Linked DNA regions of Aliamphritea ceti. The main gene of each other region encodes a partner of the protein of the gene in region 2 in a complex. Links are inferred from orthologs where the notes say so. Each region holds a gene or a part of one and is shown on either strand. Other genes may lie near its edges. The genes, in order: dnaX, dnaN, holA, OCU49_RS13085 and dinB.

Region 1 (3,266 bases), 1.5 Mb from region 2 along the record:
ACACCGGGTAAACAGCGAAAAGCTTCAACCAGTGACTGAATTAACGGACTGAATGACATAATCGCCCCTTAGAACGGCATATTAAAACCTGGCGGCATACCCATGCCACCGGTCACCTTAGACATCCGTTCCTGGCTGGCAGACTCAACTTTACGCACAGCATCATTTACCGCTGCTGCGATAAGGTCTTCCAGTATTTCTTTATCTTCTTCCATCAGGCTGTCATCAATATCAACGCGCTTCACGTCGTGACGACCGTTCATGACGATTTTCACCATACCGGCGCCGGACTCGCCATTAACTTCAGCTTTAGCTACTTCTTCCTGAGCTTTTTGCAGCTCTTCCTGCATTTTCTGGGCCTGTTTCATCAGATTGCCCATACCACCTTTCATCATCTTTAACCTCGATATCTAATACCTGTAACCCACACTATCAGTGCCGGTTAAGTGAAATTTTTTTATCTGCAAACTAATGCAGTGTCACCGGCGCATCAATTGGCTCAACGGATGAAATATCGATTCGCCCGTTAAAACGCTGGATTATCGCCTGAACTGTAGCATCCGTCTCAATCGCTGCAACGGCCTGAACCAAACGCTCTGACTTTTTCCGCGAACGATACAGACTCGGTGTTTCCCGACTAAAAATACCTAACTCAAATTCTACCTGAAGCGACTCTTTAAAATAATCGCTCAGCGCCGCAGATATACGGTCAGTATGGACCTCATTGAGAATATTTTTCTGCTCATCCGCATAGTGGAATCTGAATACTCCGTCACTGACAGTTTCCAGCGAGGTGTTCGCGGCAATCATATAGGTCATCCCGGATAGGCCAAGCACATCCACCAGCAACACCCACTGCGATACATCCAGCTCAGATAATTGCGGTGAAACAGTTTCAGCCGTCGGTTCAGTTATATAGTCTGTCGCCATATTTGAAGGCGGCATATTAACCGCAGGCACTGCAGCGATTTCTGGCTCATACGCCCTCTGCGCCATCGGTGCCGATGGCTGACTAAACCCTTCAGACTTTTTTGACGGTTCAGACGCCTCCTGCGACGCACCTGAAAAGTATGATTCATCATATGCTGGCGGTTCTTCCCATGGAGGAACATCATGCGCGGGGATTTTCTGCGCCGGAGCCGCCTGAACGACCGGTATTTCAGCTACCGGCTGAGCACTTACCTCAACAGCAGGCTGCACACTTTCCTGGGCGCTCACAGCCACTACCGCGTCAGCTACAGGCGTGGAATTTTGAATAACCGCCGCTACAGGCTCAGCCACAGCCGACTCAGCAACTTGAGGCACATCCTGTGGATGTCCATTCTGAGCAACCCCATCAGAAATAGCTTCAGTTTGTTCTACTTCGGCTGTTGCAACCTCAGCTCGCCCGGCATCAGCAACAACTGGCACAGATACAGGCTGCGCAACTGACTCAACGGCAGGCGATGTATTCGAATTGTTATCAGGGCTGGTATCAGAACTTACCTGAGAGCTTACTAAGGGAGCTTCTTCAGAACTGGCAACTGCATCAGAAGCAGGTGCAAGGTTAGCCGTTCCTGAGCCTGACTGAGCAGCAGAGTCAGCGGCTAAAGCTTTAGGCTTATCGCCACTGCGGGGCGGAGCTGATGCCGGACGGAATGCCAGCATACGCAATAAGACCATTTCCAGACCTTCACGTGCATCCGGAACATAAGGCAGATCCTTTCTGCCTAACAGTGCTACCTGATAATACAGCTGTACATCTTCAGCGGTCAGTTGCTGCGCAAGCTCAAGTACCTGCTGACGGTCACCCATGCCATTATCGACAGCATCAGGCATCACCTGCCCAAGTGCAACCCGATGTAGCAAGCTAATCAGGTCACCTAAAACAGTATTATAATCCGGCGAGAACTGCGCAAGATCACTCACAGTTGCCAACATTTCCTTGGCATCCTGAGCCACCAGGCTATCCAGCAAGCGATAAACCAAACGCTGATCAATCGTTCCCAGCATAGACCGGGCATCAGCTTCATTGATCTCGCCAGCACCAAAAGCAATGGCCTGATCAGTAAGACTCATAGCGTCCCGCATTGAACCATCAGCCGAACGGGCTAACAGCCATAATGCAGGCTCTTCAAATTTAATCGACTCTTGCGTTAAAACATGACGCAAATGATCCACAATTCGCTCAGGAATCATGTTCTTCAAATTAAACTGAAGACAACGGGACAGAATCGTCACCGGCAGTTTTTGCGGATCAGTCGTTGCTAACAGAAATTTAACATGCGGAGGTGGCTCTTCCAGCGTTTTCAGCAACGCGTTGAAAGAGTGAGTCGAAAGCATGTGCACCTCATCAATCAGGTACACTTTATAGCGGCCATGTGTTGGCGCGTACTGAACGTTTTCCAGCAGTTCCCGGGTATCTTCAACTTTAGTTCGGGACGCCGCATCGACCTCAATTAAGTCAACAAAACGGCCTTCACTGATTTCCCGGCAAGGCGCACATTCACCACACGGGGTAGAAGACACACCCTCAGCGCAGTTAAGCGACTTAGCAAACAAACGCGCTATCGATGTTTTACCCACACCCCGTGTTCCGGTGAACAAGTAAGCATGATGCAAACGATCATCATCGAGGGCATTAACCAGTGCTTTGAGCACATGCTCCTGGCCAACCATCTCCTGAAATGTTGCAGGGCGCCATTTTCGCGCCAGAACCTGATAACTCATGATGTGATGATTCTTATCCGGAAAGCCAGTTAAGGCTTAAATTAAGGCAGTACAAATAAATAAGCTGACATGCTAACGATTACCGTCCAACAGTGCCAGCTTAAGCCTTGGAATAATCCGCAATATTTTATCTTGCACGATGAAGAACAGGCAACGACAGCTTATCGACTGTTCACAAAGCAATCCTTCCTGGCACGATGTAATAGCAAACAACCTATTACTTAATACTGCTAGCGCACAATCAAGCTATGAACATTCCAGCTTTTCAATCTCGTCACTAACACTTGTATCTACGCCGCTTAACTGAATCACCTCAACCCGGTCACGGCCGTTTTGCTTAGCTATATATAACGCTTCGTCTGCCAGCTTCACAACCTCGTCCATCGAGCTGGCATGACCAGGATAAACAGCAATACCAATAGATGTTGTCACCTTGCCCAGTGACAACTGATTCATTGTCAGTTCCTGCTTACTTATCCCTTTAATGATACGTGTCGCGACTTTTAACGCCTGAGTTTCGTTCGTCGACGGACAGACAATACAGAACTCCTCACCGC
Region 2 (3,192 bases):
TGCCATCGTCAGTATCGCCAATATACATACCCGGGCGCTTACGAACCGCATCAAGGCCCTTAAGAACCTTGATACTGGAAGAATCGTATTCCTGCTCGCTCATAAAATCTCCTGATCCTGGGTGATAAACTCACCCTGATGTATCTCATGAAAACTCACCTGAGTCTCCTGAGACCAAAACTCGCTCAATGTTGTTTTATCCACGCAGGTGATAAAACACTGATTACTGCTTTTCTCTAAATACTGACAAAACAACCGGCAGTGATGATCGTCCAACTCTGAGGGTAAATCATCAATCAAATACACACAGGCACGGCTGTTAAGCTTATAAAATAATGCGCCTTGCGCCAGCTTTAACGCGCTGACAACAATCTTCTTCTGACCCCGGGAAAGCCGCTCTGCAGCATTATGCCCGTCGGCCTTAACCCTAAGATCAGCCCGCTGCGGCCCGGCACTGGTAAAACCCTGTTTCCGGTCACGCACTAAATTGTCTGCCAGAACTTCATCCAGACCGCGCTTCTGATCCCAGCCACAACTGAAACCAAGCTCTATTTCAAGGTTCGGTAACAGGCCTGCAAGCACCTGATCAAACTCAGGTTTTAGCAATGCCAGATAGTCTTCCCTCAGGCTGTTCAGCTGCACAGAATAGGTGACTAATTCACGGTCCCATATCTGGCGCATTGAAGGATCGATTTTACCATATTTCAGCAAAGAATTACGCTGTTTTAAGACTCTTTTAAAGCCTCTCCACAGGCGAATAAACATTGGATCTGTATGAAACACGCCCCAATCAATAAATGCCCGTCGAATTGACGGACTGCCTTCCAAAATCTGGAAGGTTTCAGAGTTAATCACCTGAATAGGCAGTAGCTCTGCCAGAGTAGTTAAATCAATATCAGCGCCGGCATAACGCATCCGGCTAACACCTTCCAGGTTCCGTTCAACGCCTAGTGCCTGTGTCGTACCAGTTGCCATTGCATCCAGCTCAGCAAATACCAGACACTGTTCGGCACCACTGCTAATCAGATGCCGCAACTTATTGGTTCTGAACGAGCGGGTCAGGCCAAGAATATGAATCGCTTCCAACAGGCTGCTTTTGCCACTGCCATTGGCGCCATAAACAATATTGATATGCGGTGAAGGGGTAAATCTAACGTCAGCGAGGTTGCGTACCTGCTGCACCTTGAGAGTGGTTAAGGGCATAGGCGCGGGGGGCTGGTGATCTCAAACATATAAAGAAGATATAGCGGCCACCGCAACCATTGCTGCAGTGGCCAACAGGTATTACATACGCATTGGCATAACAACAAACAGAGAACCGCCGTCGTCCAGGCCTTCTACCAGCGCACTGCTGTTAGAATCAGATAAGGTGAACCGCACAACTTCAGAGTTCACGATCGACAACACGTCCAGCAGGTAGTTAACGTTGAAGCCAATTTCCAGGCTGTCACCGTCGTAATCCACTGCAACTGTTTCTTCTGCTTCTTCCTGCTCTGGGTTATTTGCCATAACCTGCAGGTAGCCGCTGGTCAGAGATAAACGTACACCGCGGTATTTTTCATTCGACAGAATCGCAATACGGCTGAAAACCTGGCGCAGTTCCTGACGAGTACCCAACATGAACTTATCGCCACCCTGTGGGATAACACGCTGATAATCAGGGAATTTACCGTCAACTAACTTAGAGGTGAAGGTGAAATCACCGGCATGTGCACGGATATGATTAGCACCAACAACCAGACGCACTTCTTCATCGCCGCCCTGTAACAAACGCGCCAGTTCCAAAATACCTTTACGCGGCACGATGAACTGATGCGGTGTTGTGTTGTTAGTTTCAACGTCAGTCACACTGGTAGCCAGACGGTGACCGTCGGTAGATACAGCACGTAACGTATTGTCGCTAACTTCCAGCAACATACCGTTCAGGTAGTAACGGACGTCCTGCTGAGCCATAGAGAAGCCTGTCTGATCAATCAGATGGCGAACCTGGCTTTGCGAAACAGTCAGTTCAAATGCTTCCGGGCTATCTTCCACATTCGGGAATTCAGCAGCGGGCAAGGTAGACAGTGTAAAGCGACTGCGACCGGCCTTAATCACCATTTTCTGACCCGTAAGTGTCAACTCGATGATGGCACTGTCTGGTAACGACTTACAGATATCCATCAGCTTACGGGCCGGAACTGTTACAGAACCCGCTTCAGCAGGCTCTTCCAGTTCAACCCGGCCAACCAGCTCCACTTCCAGGTCAGTACCTGTCATAGAAAGCTGATTGCCTTCGGCGACCAGTAGAATGTTCGAAAGCACTGGCAACGTCTGACGACGCTCAACCACACCAGCAACCAATTGCAACGGCTTGATTAGCGCTTCTCTAGAAATAACAAACTTCATGTTTTCCTACCCTTAATTAATCAGAGACCTTGCACGTTGTAGTGAGCAAAGGTCGCAATCTGCAAACTACGCCGTTAAATGACGTAACAGGTTCTGATAATCCTCTCTTATATCCGTATCACTCTCGCGCAATTCTGCCACCTTCCGGCAACCATGCAAAATGGTTGTGTGGTCTCGTCCGCCGAAAGCATCTCCAATCTCAGGCAGGCTGTGATTGGTCAATTCTTTAGACAGACTCATAGCCATCTGGCGGGGTCTTGCGACTGAGCGGCTGCGACGCTTGGACAGCAGGTCAGACACCTTAATCTTATAATACTCGGCAACCACGCGTTGGATGTTATCTATACTAACCTGTTTGTCCTGCAATGCCAGCAAGTCTTTAAGGGATTCTTTGATAAACGGCGTGGTTATGGCGTTGCCGGTAAAGTGCGCGTTGGCAATTACCCGTTTCAGGGCACCTTCCAGCTCGCGCACATTAGAACGAATTTTTTGTGCCAGGAAGAAAGCAGCATCATCAGGCAGGCGAACCTGCGCTTCTTCAGCCTTCTTCATCAAAATAGCCACCCGGGTTTCAAGTTCCGGTGGCTCAATCGCAACTGTTAAACCCCAACCGAAGCGGGATTTCAGTCGTTCTTCTACGCCGTTAATTTCTTTCGGATAACGGTCGCTGGTCAGAATCATCTGCTGACCGCCTTCTAACAGCGCATTGAAGGTATGAAAAAACTCTTCCTGTGAACGCTCTTTACCGGCGAAGAACTGAATATCGTCAATCAGTAATGCATCTACGGAACGGTAATAACGTTT
Region 3 (3,158 bases), 1.1 Mb from region 2 along the record:
TAGTAGGACAGGCGGTCCGTCTGATTACCAACGGTATTAAAGTAACCGATTACCGGCCAGAAACCTCTGATGACGAAGTGGACATTATGATTCGCTTCCCGGAAGAGAAACGTAATCTGGATCAGCTGATGCAAATGCAGCTGAGTACCGATTTTGGCATGGTGCCTTTGTCCAACTTCGTGACGCTTAAGCCTGCGCCGAAGACCGGTTCTCTGAAGCGGGTAGATAGTCGCAGAGTAGTTACTGTTCAGGCTGACGCTGCTGAAGGTAAGTTAGTAAATGATCTGGTTGTGGCTATGCAGGAGCGTTTAGCGAAGCATGATTTCGATCCACAGATCCGCCTGACCTTCAAAGGCGAGGATGAGCAACAGAAGGAAACCGGTGAGTTCCTGGTAAGTGCCTTCAGTACAGCATTATTCCTGATGGCTCTGATTCTGGTAACCCAGTTTAACAGCCTGTATCAGGCTGGACTGGTGTTGTCGGCCATTGTTTTTTCCACAGCAGGTGTTTTGATAGGACTGATGGTTACGGGGCAGCCATTTGGCATTGTGATGGTCGGCGTGGGAATAATTGCGCTTGCCGGTATCGTTGTGAATAACAATATCGTCTTAATTGACTGTTATAACGATCTGCGTCGGCATGGCTATTCGCCTTATGATGCAGCGTTGCATACCGGCAGCTTGCGTTTGCGCCCGGTTATTCTGACTGCGGTAACCACTGTGCTGGGGCTAATGCCAATGGTGCTGGCAATGAATATAGACCTGATCAACCGGGAGATCAGTTTCGGTGCTCCCTCTACTCAGTGGTGGACGCAGCTTTCCAGTGCTATTGCTGGGGGCTTGTCGTTTGCAACTGTGCTGACACTGTTTTTGACACCTTGTTTGTTGGTGTTGGGAGACAGAAAGCTGTTTCGCCGTAAGGCTAAAGCAGAAACAAATGATCAGACACCTGACGTTGTGGAATCACCTGCAGCCTGATGCATTTAAGGTTATACACAGAAACATAGCTATAACTCTGTGTATAACCTTTTTATAACTCTTCTCACCGGCCATTCTGCGCCTGTTTAATACTTAAGGTTAATTTTCAAACAGTCTTTTAACTGATTGTTTTCATGCTTTAAATATTGCTGGAAAATGAACAGGAGAAGTGTGTACTAAGTGTGTTTTTAATCGAGTTAATTGTAATTAGGGAAGCTTTGTTTGCCTGTGGGGCTGAAGAGAATTTACTGGATCTCTGCGAGGCCCAGTTCGATACCGCTGAGGCGTAATACAATGCTGTTCAGCGTCAGCCAGGCATCGCCGGGGGCACCTTTGATCTGCTGATCAACGATCATGCACTGACTTAGCATTTGTTGAAGAATGCGTGGTGCTATACGTCGCGCTGCAGCCTGGATCAGCCCTTTGCGCTTACCCCAGATACGTTCTTTCTGACAGATTGCTTCGTATTGCTGTCCCTGTGACAGGCCTTGCTGGACGGTCAGAAGAGTACGAACTTCCCGGCTGATGGCCCAGAGGGCTACCGGTGCTTCTGTACCTTCCTGGCGTAACACCTGAATAATCTTATTGCAGCGGGCAGTTTGTTGCTGCAAAGCTGCATCAACCAGACCGTAGATGTCATAGCGGGAGCTGTCGGAGACACTGTCGATAACCTGTTCGGCATCGAGGGTTTGTCCGGGGTAGAGCAGGTTGAGTTTATCCAGTTCCTGCTTAGCCGCGAGCAAGTTACCTTCAACCCGTTCGCAGAGTAGCTGTACGGCGTCCCGCTCCAGATTCAGGCCAATCTGTTTGGCGCGGTTATTTAACCAGCCGGGCAGTTGTTGGGCTTCAACTGGCCAGATCTGAACAATCATGCCGGTTTTATCAATGGCTTTAAACCAGGCGCTTTTTTGTGCCGCACCGTCCAGTTTATCGGCAATAATCAGCAACACGTTGTCCGGTGCCGGGTTGCCAAGATATTCACGGAGAATTTCACTGGCCTGTTTGTTTGGCTTGCTGCCACCTAAGCGCAGTTCGATGATTTTACGTTCAGCGAAAAGGGATAGTGCATTTGCACATTCCAGAAGATAGGTCCATTTGAAGCTGGCATCAGCGTGCAGGGTTTCTCGCTCGGTGAAACCCTGATCAACCAGATACTTACGAAGCAGATCGCAACTTTCCTCAATCAGCAGGGGCTCGTCACCGGTTACCAGATATACAGGTAATGGCGTGCCTTTGAGTTGATTGGCAAGTTGTTCCGGCTTAGCCTTCATGAAATGTTACTGAGCCGGTTTAATAGCGCTGTATATCCGCACGATCTGGCTGGCCAGACGTTCAGACATTTCGGTGCGTAACTGTGATTCTTCAGTATCGCTGGCCGTTAGCTGGTTCGGATTGTAATCGTACGTCCGTTCCAGTTTCAGAGTCTGAGGCGCCAGGACAATCTCGTTATCACGATCAAGAATTTCGAAAGTAATGGTGGTACGCAGTTCATATTCATCAATACCATTGCTGGAACTGATAGTTGATGTACGGCGTTCCTGACGTTCTTCTAACAGGTTAATCTGGTAATTAGCATTAATATTGCCAACCAGCTTTACGCCGTTTGCCTGCAGGTTACGCTCCAGAGGCCGGAACACCGAGAAACTGCTTTGCCCGGTCTTGTTGATAACCGCCAGTTTAAGGGAGTCATCCAGACTGATGATCCCTTTAAGCTGGAAACCACAGGCACTCATAAAGAGTGCCAGAACGGTAATCGCAAAAAACTTATATAGCGAAAAAGTCCGCGCGGTCTGGTTGGTCATGCTTAATTCCTTTTTGGGTCGGTTTAACCAACAACAATGTTTACCAGTTTGTTTGGTACGACAATCTGTTTACGGATAGTTTTGTCTGCCATATGCTTCTGTACAGACTCATCCGCAAGTGCGGTATGCAGGACAATACTTTCGTCAGCGTCAGCCGGAACCTGGATCTTGGCGCGTACCTTACCGTTTACCTGAACAACCATCTGAATGCTGCTGCGAACCATTGCTGCTTCATCGAACTCAGGCCAGGGGGAATCCAGCAGGCTTTCTGCATAGCCAAGCTTGTTCCACAACTCATGAGTGATGTGTGGTGTAATTGGTGATAACAGTTTGACTGCTGCTGAAAGAGCTTCACGGCTTACTGCCCGGCCCTGGTCGC
Region 4 (3,174 bases), 2.8 Mb from region 2 along the record:
AAACGCCACCCACTTCGAAGTCTGCATGATGCTTGAGAATATCCAGCGTATCCTGGCGTGCATCACGGGTATGCACGATGACCGGCAGTTTAGTCAGCTTTGCAGCCTCGAGATGATTGATAAAACTCTGCTGCTGAATATCAACAGTATCCTGCTGATAAAAGTAATCCAGCCCGGTCTCGCCCAGTGCAACAATTTTTGGTAACGCTGCCTGTTCCAGCAATGCTTCCACAGTTACCGGGGCCTCAAAAGTATTCAGAGGGTGCACACCGACCGATGCGTATACCTGATCCAGATCGGCAATCAGATGATACATAGGTGCAAAGTTTTGCATATCAACACAAACGCACAACATTTTACTGACCTGACGCTCAGCAGCAGTCGTAAGAACACGGGAGAGCGTATCGCCAGAGGCGTAATCCAGCTTATCTAAATGGCAATGGGAATCTACAAACATCGGACCTGATCACAACACAGTAAAATTGCCGGCATTGTAAGGGAAAAGCCACTAAAAGTAAGCAGTGAATACTGCTTTAGGGAAACAGGCGCACAGCCTGAGCACTGTGCGAAAGCAGATTACATAGTATCAGTACGTCGACCGGAATTCAGCGCACCGGTAAGATAAGTTTCGATCTTTCGTACAAGAGTTGCATCTTCCTGGGAAAGTTGAATACCAATACCAGGAATCCGTCCACCCTGCGCTGCCCGCGGAGTAACCCAGACAACTTTTCCTGTTACAGGGATCTTGTCATCTTCTTCCATCAGGGACAGCAGCATAAAAACTTCTTCGCCCAGCTGATAGGTGCGCGGCGTTGGAATAAACAACCCACCATTCTGAATGAATGGCATAAAAGCCTTATACAAATCCTCTTTGGTGTTAATACCTAATGACAATATGCCATGGCTCATACGAGGAATTACTGACATCTGGCCGAAGCCTCCCTGAACTTAAGTCTTATCCGGTTGCAACCCAGACTGGTGCTAAAAATTCACACTCAGTCATCGTAATCACAGCTTACTGCATTGATTACTAATATTAAAGATCAACGCAGTCCCTGCCAGCCATGAAGTAATTTCTCCAGTAACAGCTGCTTATTAGGATTCAATCTGAACATAACAAGTTTTCGTGCTTCGTGAATCTCATCTGCGAATGCAAATAAACGCTGAGGATCAGCCCGACGGGAAACCGCCAGCAGCATATTCTGGACATCTTTATGACGTAGCAATTCAGTATCTTCCTGACCTGCAGCCAGACGGGCAATATCATTCACCAGACCATACAGCCAACCCAGAATCAGATCCAGATCTTCCTTATGAAGCGTCTGCGCAACGTCCAGTGCACTGCGACGGTTTTTAAGAATATCCGCCAGCCCTGCCAGTACCTTACTGCGTAAACCCAGATAGTCCTGCTGCTTATAAGCCAACGCCTGTAAAGGAGAGTTATGAGCAATACGTAATAACTGCTCAGCATCCTGGCTGTCCATGGTTAGCTGTGTTGCCAGCCACTGCGTCGCCATCTCCCCATCCGGCGCCACACAGTCAACTCGCTGACAACGACTTTTAATCGTTGGCATAACCTGACCAGAACGATGGGTAATCAATAATAAAACCGTATCTTTACCAGGCTCTTCAAGCATTTTAAGCAATGCATTGGCTGCATTAACGTTCATGCTCTCAGCAGGGTCAATAATAACTACCCGATAACCGCCCTGTTGCGCAGTTGAATAAATAAACTCTGTAAGCTCACGAACCTGATCGACCTTAATTGGCTTACCCGGCTCATCAGGCTGCAAATGATATAAGTCAGGATGACCACTACTCTGAGCCAGCTCACAACTGCGACAGTGCCCACAGGCAGCATCATCTTTAGGCGACTTACATAGCAGATAATTAGCCGTCGCCAGTGCGAAGCAAGCCTTGCCAATCCCTTTCGGACCATTAATCATTAAGGCATGAGGCAAGCGCCCCTGACGCTTAAGATCACACAAATACTGCCAGCGCTCTTTAAGCCAGGGTAATACCACCGGATGATCTTGCCAGAGCTCGTCACTCATCTCGAATTCCTGTGAAACATTCTGTTAAGCCGAAAGGTGCCGTTTAAGAAAGCCTGCCATTACCTTTGCAATCTGCTCTTGCACTTCGACCAGCGTGACCGATGCATCAATAACAGCAAACCGTTCAGGCTGGTTTTTGGCCCGCTGCAGATAAGCTGCACGCACCCGCTCGAAAAAACCAATCTGCTCCTGCTCAAAGCGATCTAACGCACCACGCTTTGCAGCGCGCGCCAGGCCGATTTCAACAGGCACATCCAGCAACAGGGTCAGGTCCGGCTGTAAACCTTTCTGCACCCTTTGTTCTAAATCCAGAATCAGGGACTGATCAAGGCCGCGACCACCACCCTGATACGCAAAGGTGGCATCTGTAAAGCGATCACATAGCACCCATTGACCCGCCTGCAATGCGGGCTTAATGACTGCCTGCAAATGCTGGGCACGGGCAGCAAACACCATGAGCAACTCAGCATCATCGGCAACCGTTTCTTCCCGTGGTGCCAGGAGCATTTCACGAAGCTCTTCAGCCAAAGGTGTACCACCAGGCTCCCGGGTCAGCGCATAACTAACACCAGCATCAGCCAGTAACGACTCGATAAACGCCAGATTGGTCGATTTGCCAACACCTTCAGTTCCTTCCAGTGTAATGAAACAACCCTGAGGATTACTCATATATATCCTTACTTATTCCGGCGATGAACGGTATGCAGCTTTACGTTTAAGCTGATATTCGCGAACGGCTTTATTATGCTGCTTTAACGTTGCTGAAAACTGATGACTACCATCCCCTTTAGCAACAAAGTAAAGCCACTTCTCACCTTCAGGATTAAGCGCAGCCCGGATAGCTTCACGACCAACCATTGCAATAGGCGTTGGTGGTAAACCAGGGATGGTATACGTATTGTATGCCGTTGGCTTACGCAAATCTTTACGGCGTATGTTGCCTTTGTACTTATCACCCATGCCATAAATAACCGTTGGATCTGTTTGCAGACGCATACCTATCTGCATACGACGCACAAATACACCAGCAATCACTGGACGCTCTGCGCTTAAACCAGTTTCCTTTTCAACAATAGATGCCATGATCAGCGCCTGATATGGCGCTTTATATGGCAATGCT
Region 5 (3,290 bases), 3.4 Mb from region 2 along the record:
TGATTTCATCAATCAGCGTCAGTGTCAGCAGAGACTCAATCAGGCCAATTGCGGCTAAAATCAGTGCGTAAGGAATAATGATCCGCAGAGTTTCAAAGTTGATCGGAACCATTGGAATGTGGAACTGAGGCAGGCCACCAGCGATAGACGCCAATGGATTACCCGTCATATCCGCCAGTACGTCCTGCACAGTACGGGCATCCAGATCCAGACCGATCACCAGTGCTGTCACTGTGATAATTGCCACCAAAGTAGACGGCAGCGCTTTAGTCAGTTTAGGCAGGAAGTGAATGATCGCCATAGTTAACGCAATCAAACCCAGCATCATCATCATTTGGCTGCCTTGCAGCCAGGTCAGGTTGCCGTCATCGTCCAGCATTTGGAACTGCTTCATTTGCGCGAGGAAGATGACTATTGCCAGACCGTTCACAAACCCCAGCATAACGGGATGCGGCACCATACGGATAAACTTACCCAGCCGGAAGACACCCGCCAGTACTTGTAAGATACCCATGAGCACCACAGTGGCAAACAGATACTCTACCCCGTGCATTGCAACCAGACTAACCATTACAACCGCCAGTGCACCTGTTGCACCGGAGATCATTCCCGGACGGCCACCGATTGTTGCAGTAATTAAACCCACCATGAAAGCGGCATATAAGCCAACCAGTGGTTCTACACCCGCCACAAAGGCAAAGGCGACCGCTTCCGGCACAAGGGCCAGAGCAACAGTAAGGCCGGAAAGCACATCGGCTTTCAGGCTCTGTGAACGCTTAACTAACAATTGCAGCATAGAATTTCCGTGCTCCGGGAAAAATAATTACATCTCTACCCCCAGCCTACAGTTAAAACAGGGCTGTTAAGGTACAAATGACGTAAGAAAGGCGCAGGATTATATAACATCGCGACTGTGCAATGACAGCGCCAATTTGAAATAGCCAGAGGATTTAAACATGAAAATATGACAAGTCTTATGCAGTGACATCATCACCATACGTTTAACTTACTCAAACAAACTCAATTGAACCCCTTGCTGAGGTTTATGCTCCACTAACCTGTAACCTAAGCCGATTAGCCGAACGGGTCTTTCGCCTCGTAACCACGCCTGCTCACACAGCTGCTGATAAAGTGCGAGATTAGGTGTCAGCGTCGACAGCTCAACCGTTGTCTGCGAGAAATCATGAAACTTAAGTTTCACAACTGCACCACTAATATCCCGCTGTTCTTTATGCTTACCATAACGCCGTTGCAATTCTTGCATCAGAATCGGGAGCTGTTGCAAGCAGGTCTTCAGATCCTGCAGGTCCTGAGGATAAGTATGCTCTACACTGATCGACTTACGTTCACGGGATACTTTTACCGGACGCTCATCAATGCCTCTGGAAAGCTCGTATAAGCGCTTTCCAAACCGCCCGAAACGATCTACAAGTTGGGCCAGACTAAAACTGCGTAACTGGCCACAGGTTTCAATCCCCATGTCATGCAGTTTGGCGGCGGTTACTTTCCCCACGCCAAAAATCTTCGACACTGCTAAGGTTTCAATAAAATCATCCATATCCTGAGGCGTAACTACGAACAAGCCATCAGGCTTACGCCAGTCGCTGGCTATTTTTGCAAGAAACTTATTCCCCGCAACACCTGCTGAAATGGTAATACCAACTTCAGCAACAACCCGGGCACGGATCTCTTCAGCGATCAGGGTCGCACTGCCACCGCAATGCTCTGAGCCGGTCACATCAAGAAAAGCTTCATCAAGAGATAAAGGCTCAATCAGGTCTGTATAGTCCTGATAAATATTCATAATCTGCTGAGAAGCCTGGCGGTATTTTTCCATATTACCCGGTAACAAACGCAGCTGCGGACACTTCATCAGTGCTTTGGCTGTCGACATAGCCGAATGAATACCAAATTTACGGGCCGGATAGTTACAGGTGGATATAACACCTCGCCGGTCAGAAGAACCACCGATGGCAATAGGAATGTCAGTAAGGCTGGGATCATCACGCATTTCAACTGCGGCAAAAAAGCAATCGCAATCACAATGAATGATTTTTCTCTGTGGACCGGATGTCGTTTGTTCGTCAGACATAAATTACGTTACACAAGCAGTGCTGATGGGCTAAGTGTAATGCAATTAACTGTATAAAAAAACAGTGCACAATTATTAACTGCGCACTGCTCAGGAGAGGAATAAAGAACTGGATCTATGATCACTTACCTATCAAGCGACGATTCCAGTGTCTTCAAATTTCCTTCAACCCAAGACGGATCAAAAGGTCCCCAATTATCAATGACATAATAGCCGTCGTTATTCCGACACCCATCCTGTTTGAAATAGATTTTAATGCCTAAGCCAGGTATGGCTTTAATGACGTCCTGAATGGTGCGCCGTGGCCAGCCTGTTTCCAGCATTAAAGCAGAGACACTGGGACGCTCAAGAGTATTCACCAGATGGGTGATAACTAAACGACGCGCAAACGCAGAATTGAATTTTTTCATGGCGGGTTCTACATCCTTTTAGATTAATTGGTAAAACACTGCTAAAGCAGTACCAACAGCGCTATATCCTTTTAGCCTCTCCACTCGAAAGACCTTCACGCTTACTTTCAAGCATAATAATTTTGCAGCACGAATACTAGTAGGCCCAAAAAATCTTTAAGGAACTTTCAAACAAAAATAACCGATATTAAGCAGGCAGGACCTGTGCTGATTTATGGATGACATTCATGAATTGATCTTTACAAACGGGTTTACTATAGAGAAATCCCTGCAACAGGTCGCAGCCCAATTCCTGTAAAAGTTCTGCCTGCTCCGGAGTCTCTACACCTTCAGCAACAGTGGTCAGCCCCATACCATGAGCAAGTGCTATAACCGAACGTATTAATGCAGCATCTGCTGAGTCTGTTAGCGAAGCAGCAACAAATGATTTATCAATTTTCAGGGTATTAAACGAGTAACGTCGCAAGTAACTGATAGACGCAAAGCCGGTACCAAAATCATCTATAGACAGCTTGATACCTGCCCCGGTGATTTTCTGAATCTGTTCATCAACCTCAGACCAACGGTTCAGCAATAACCCTTCTGTAATTTCCAACTCGAGGATTTTTGGCGATAAATTATATTGCGCCAGTAACGACAGTAACCAGTCAGCAAAGCCGTTTTTCTGGAATTGTTTAGGCGAAACATTGATACACATTCGAAAATCTTCGGGTAAATCAGTACGCCAGCTCAGGTATTGTTCCAGCGATCTTTCTATCACCCAGTCACCTAACTCATTAATCAGCCCC

What was found.
Region 1: the proteins of dnaN (region 2) and dnaX are in contact, whole or in part, in a cryo-EM structure (PDB 8GIZ), measured with the Escherichia coli proteins. The link is inferred for Aliamphritea ceti from one-to-one orthologs.
Region 3: the proteins of dnaN (region 2) and holA are in contact, whole or in part, in a cryo-EM structure (PDB 8GIZ), measured with the Escherichia coli proteins. The link is inferred for Aliamphritea ceti from one-to-one orthologs.
Region 4: the proteins of dnaN (region 2) and OCU49_RS13085 are in contact, whole or in part, in a cryo-EM structure (PDB 8GIZ), measured with the Escherichia coli proteins. The link is inferred for Aliamphritea ceti from one-to-one orthologs.
Region 5: the proteins of dnaN (region 2) and dinB are in contact, whole or in part, in a solved structure (PDB 1OK7), measured with the Escherichia coli proteins. The link is inferred for Aliamphritea ceti from one-to-one orthologs.

The regions. Positions count from the first base shown.
Region 1 is NZ_AP025282.1:1,467,380-1,470,645, reverse strand. The notes cover bases 90-3,019. They hold dnaX (DNA polymerase III subunit gamma/tau), read right to left. Parts: upstream 2,710-3,019; coding sequence 469-2,709; downstream 90-468. Other genes in these bases: OCU49_RS06745 (sensor domain-containing diguanylate cyclase), read right to left, coding at 2,956-3,019; OCU49_RS06755 (YbaB/EbfC family nucleoid-associated protein), read right to left, coding at 90-395. In the rest of the region: recombination mediator RecR, read right to left, coding at 1-59; more of OCU49_RS06755, read right to left, coding at 69-89; more of OCU49_RS06745, read right to left, coding at 3,020-3,266. UniProt on the Escherichia coli protein: Part of the beta sliding clamp loading complex, which hydrolyzes ATP to load the beta clamp onto primed DNA to form the DNA replication pre-initiation complex.
Region 2 is NZ_AP025282.1:1,186-4,377, reverse strand. Bases 337-3,192 are described here. They hold dnaN (DNA polymerase III subunit beta), read right to left. Parts: upstream 2,389-3,192; coding sequence 1,285-2,388; downstream 337-1,284. Other genes in these bases: dnaA (chromosomal replication initiator protein DnaA), read right to left, coding at 2,455-3,192; recF (DNA replication/repair protein RecF), read right to left, coding at 337-1,203. In the rest of the region: gyrB (DNA topoisomerase (ATP-hydrolyzing) subunit B), read right to left, coding at 1-103; more of recF, read right to left, coding at 100-336. UniProt on the Escherichia coli protein: Confers DNA tethering and processivity to DNA polymerases and other proteins. Acts as a clamp, forming a ring around DNA (a reaction catalyzed by the clamp-loading complex) which diffuses in an ATP-independent manner freely and bidirectionally along dsDNA.
Region 3 is NZ_AP025282.1:1,088,981-1,092,138, forward strand. What follows is about bases 236-3,057. They hold holA (DNA polymerase III subunit delta), read right to left. Parts: upstream 2,249-3,057; coding sequence 1,223-2,248; downstream 236-1,222. Other genes in these bases: OCU49_RS04955 (efflux RND transporter permease subunit), read left to right, coding at 236-977; OCU49_RS04965 (LPS-assembly lipoprotein LptE), read right to left, coding at 2,255-2,779; leuS (leucine--tRNA ligase), read right to left, coding at 2,803-3,057. Also shown: more of OCU49_RS04955, read left to right, coding at 1-235; more of leuS, read right to left, coding at 3,058-3,158. UniProt on the Escherichia coli protein: Part of the beta sliding clamp loading complex, which hydrolyzes ATP to load the beta clamp onto primed DNA to form the DNA replication pre-initiation complex.
Region 4 is NZ_AP025282.1:2,843,478-2,846,651, forward strand. What follows is about bases 50-2,887. They hold OCU49_RS13085 (DNA polymerase III subunit delta'), read right to left. Parts: upstream 2,055-2,887; coding sequence 1,044-2,054; downstream 50-1,043. Other genes in these bases: OCU49_RS13075 (TatD family hydrolase), read right to left, coding at 50-457; OCU49_RS13080 (PilZ domain-containing protein), read right to left, coding at 577-927; tmk (dTMP kinase), read right to left, coding at 2,079-2,723; mltG (endolytic transglycosylase MltG), read right to left, coding at 2,736-2,887. Also shown: more of OCU49_RS13075, read right to left, coding at 1-49; more of mltG, read right to left, coding at 2,888-3,174. UniProt on the Escherichia coli protein: Part of the beta sliding clamp loading complex, which hydrolyzes ATP to load the beta clamp onto primed DNA to form the DNA replication pre-initiation complex.
Region 5 is NZ_AP025282.1:3,423,265-3,426,554, forward strand. Bases 50-3,003 are described here. They hold dinB (DNA polymerase IV), read right to left. Parts: upstream 2,093-3,003; coding sequence 1,007-2,092; downstream 50-1,006. Other genes in these bases: OCU49_RS15750 (SulP family inorganic anion transporter), read right to left, coding at 50-796; OCU49_RS15760 (helix-turn-helix domain-containing protein), read right to left, coding at 2,218-2,502; OCU49_RS15765 (sensor domain-containing protein), read right to left, coding at 2,690-3,003. In the rest of the region: more of OCU49_RS15750, read right to left, coding at 1-49; more of OCU49_RS15765, read right to left, coding at 3,004-3,290. UniProt on the Escherichia coli protein: Poorly processive, error-prone DNA polymerase involved in translesion repair and untargeted mutagenesis. Copies undamaged DNA at stalled replication forks, which arise in vivo from mismatched or misaligned primer ends.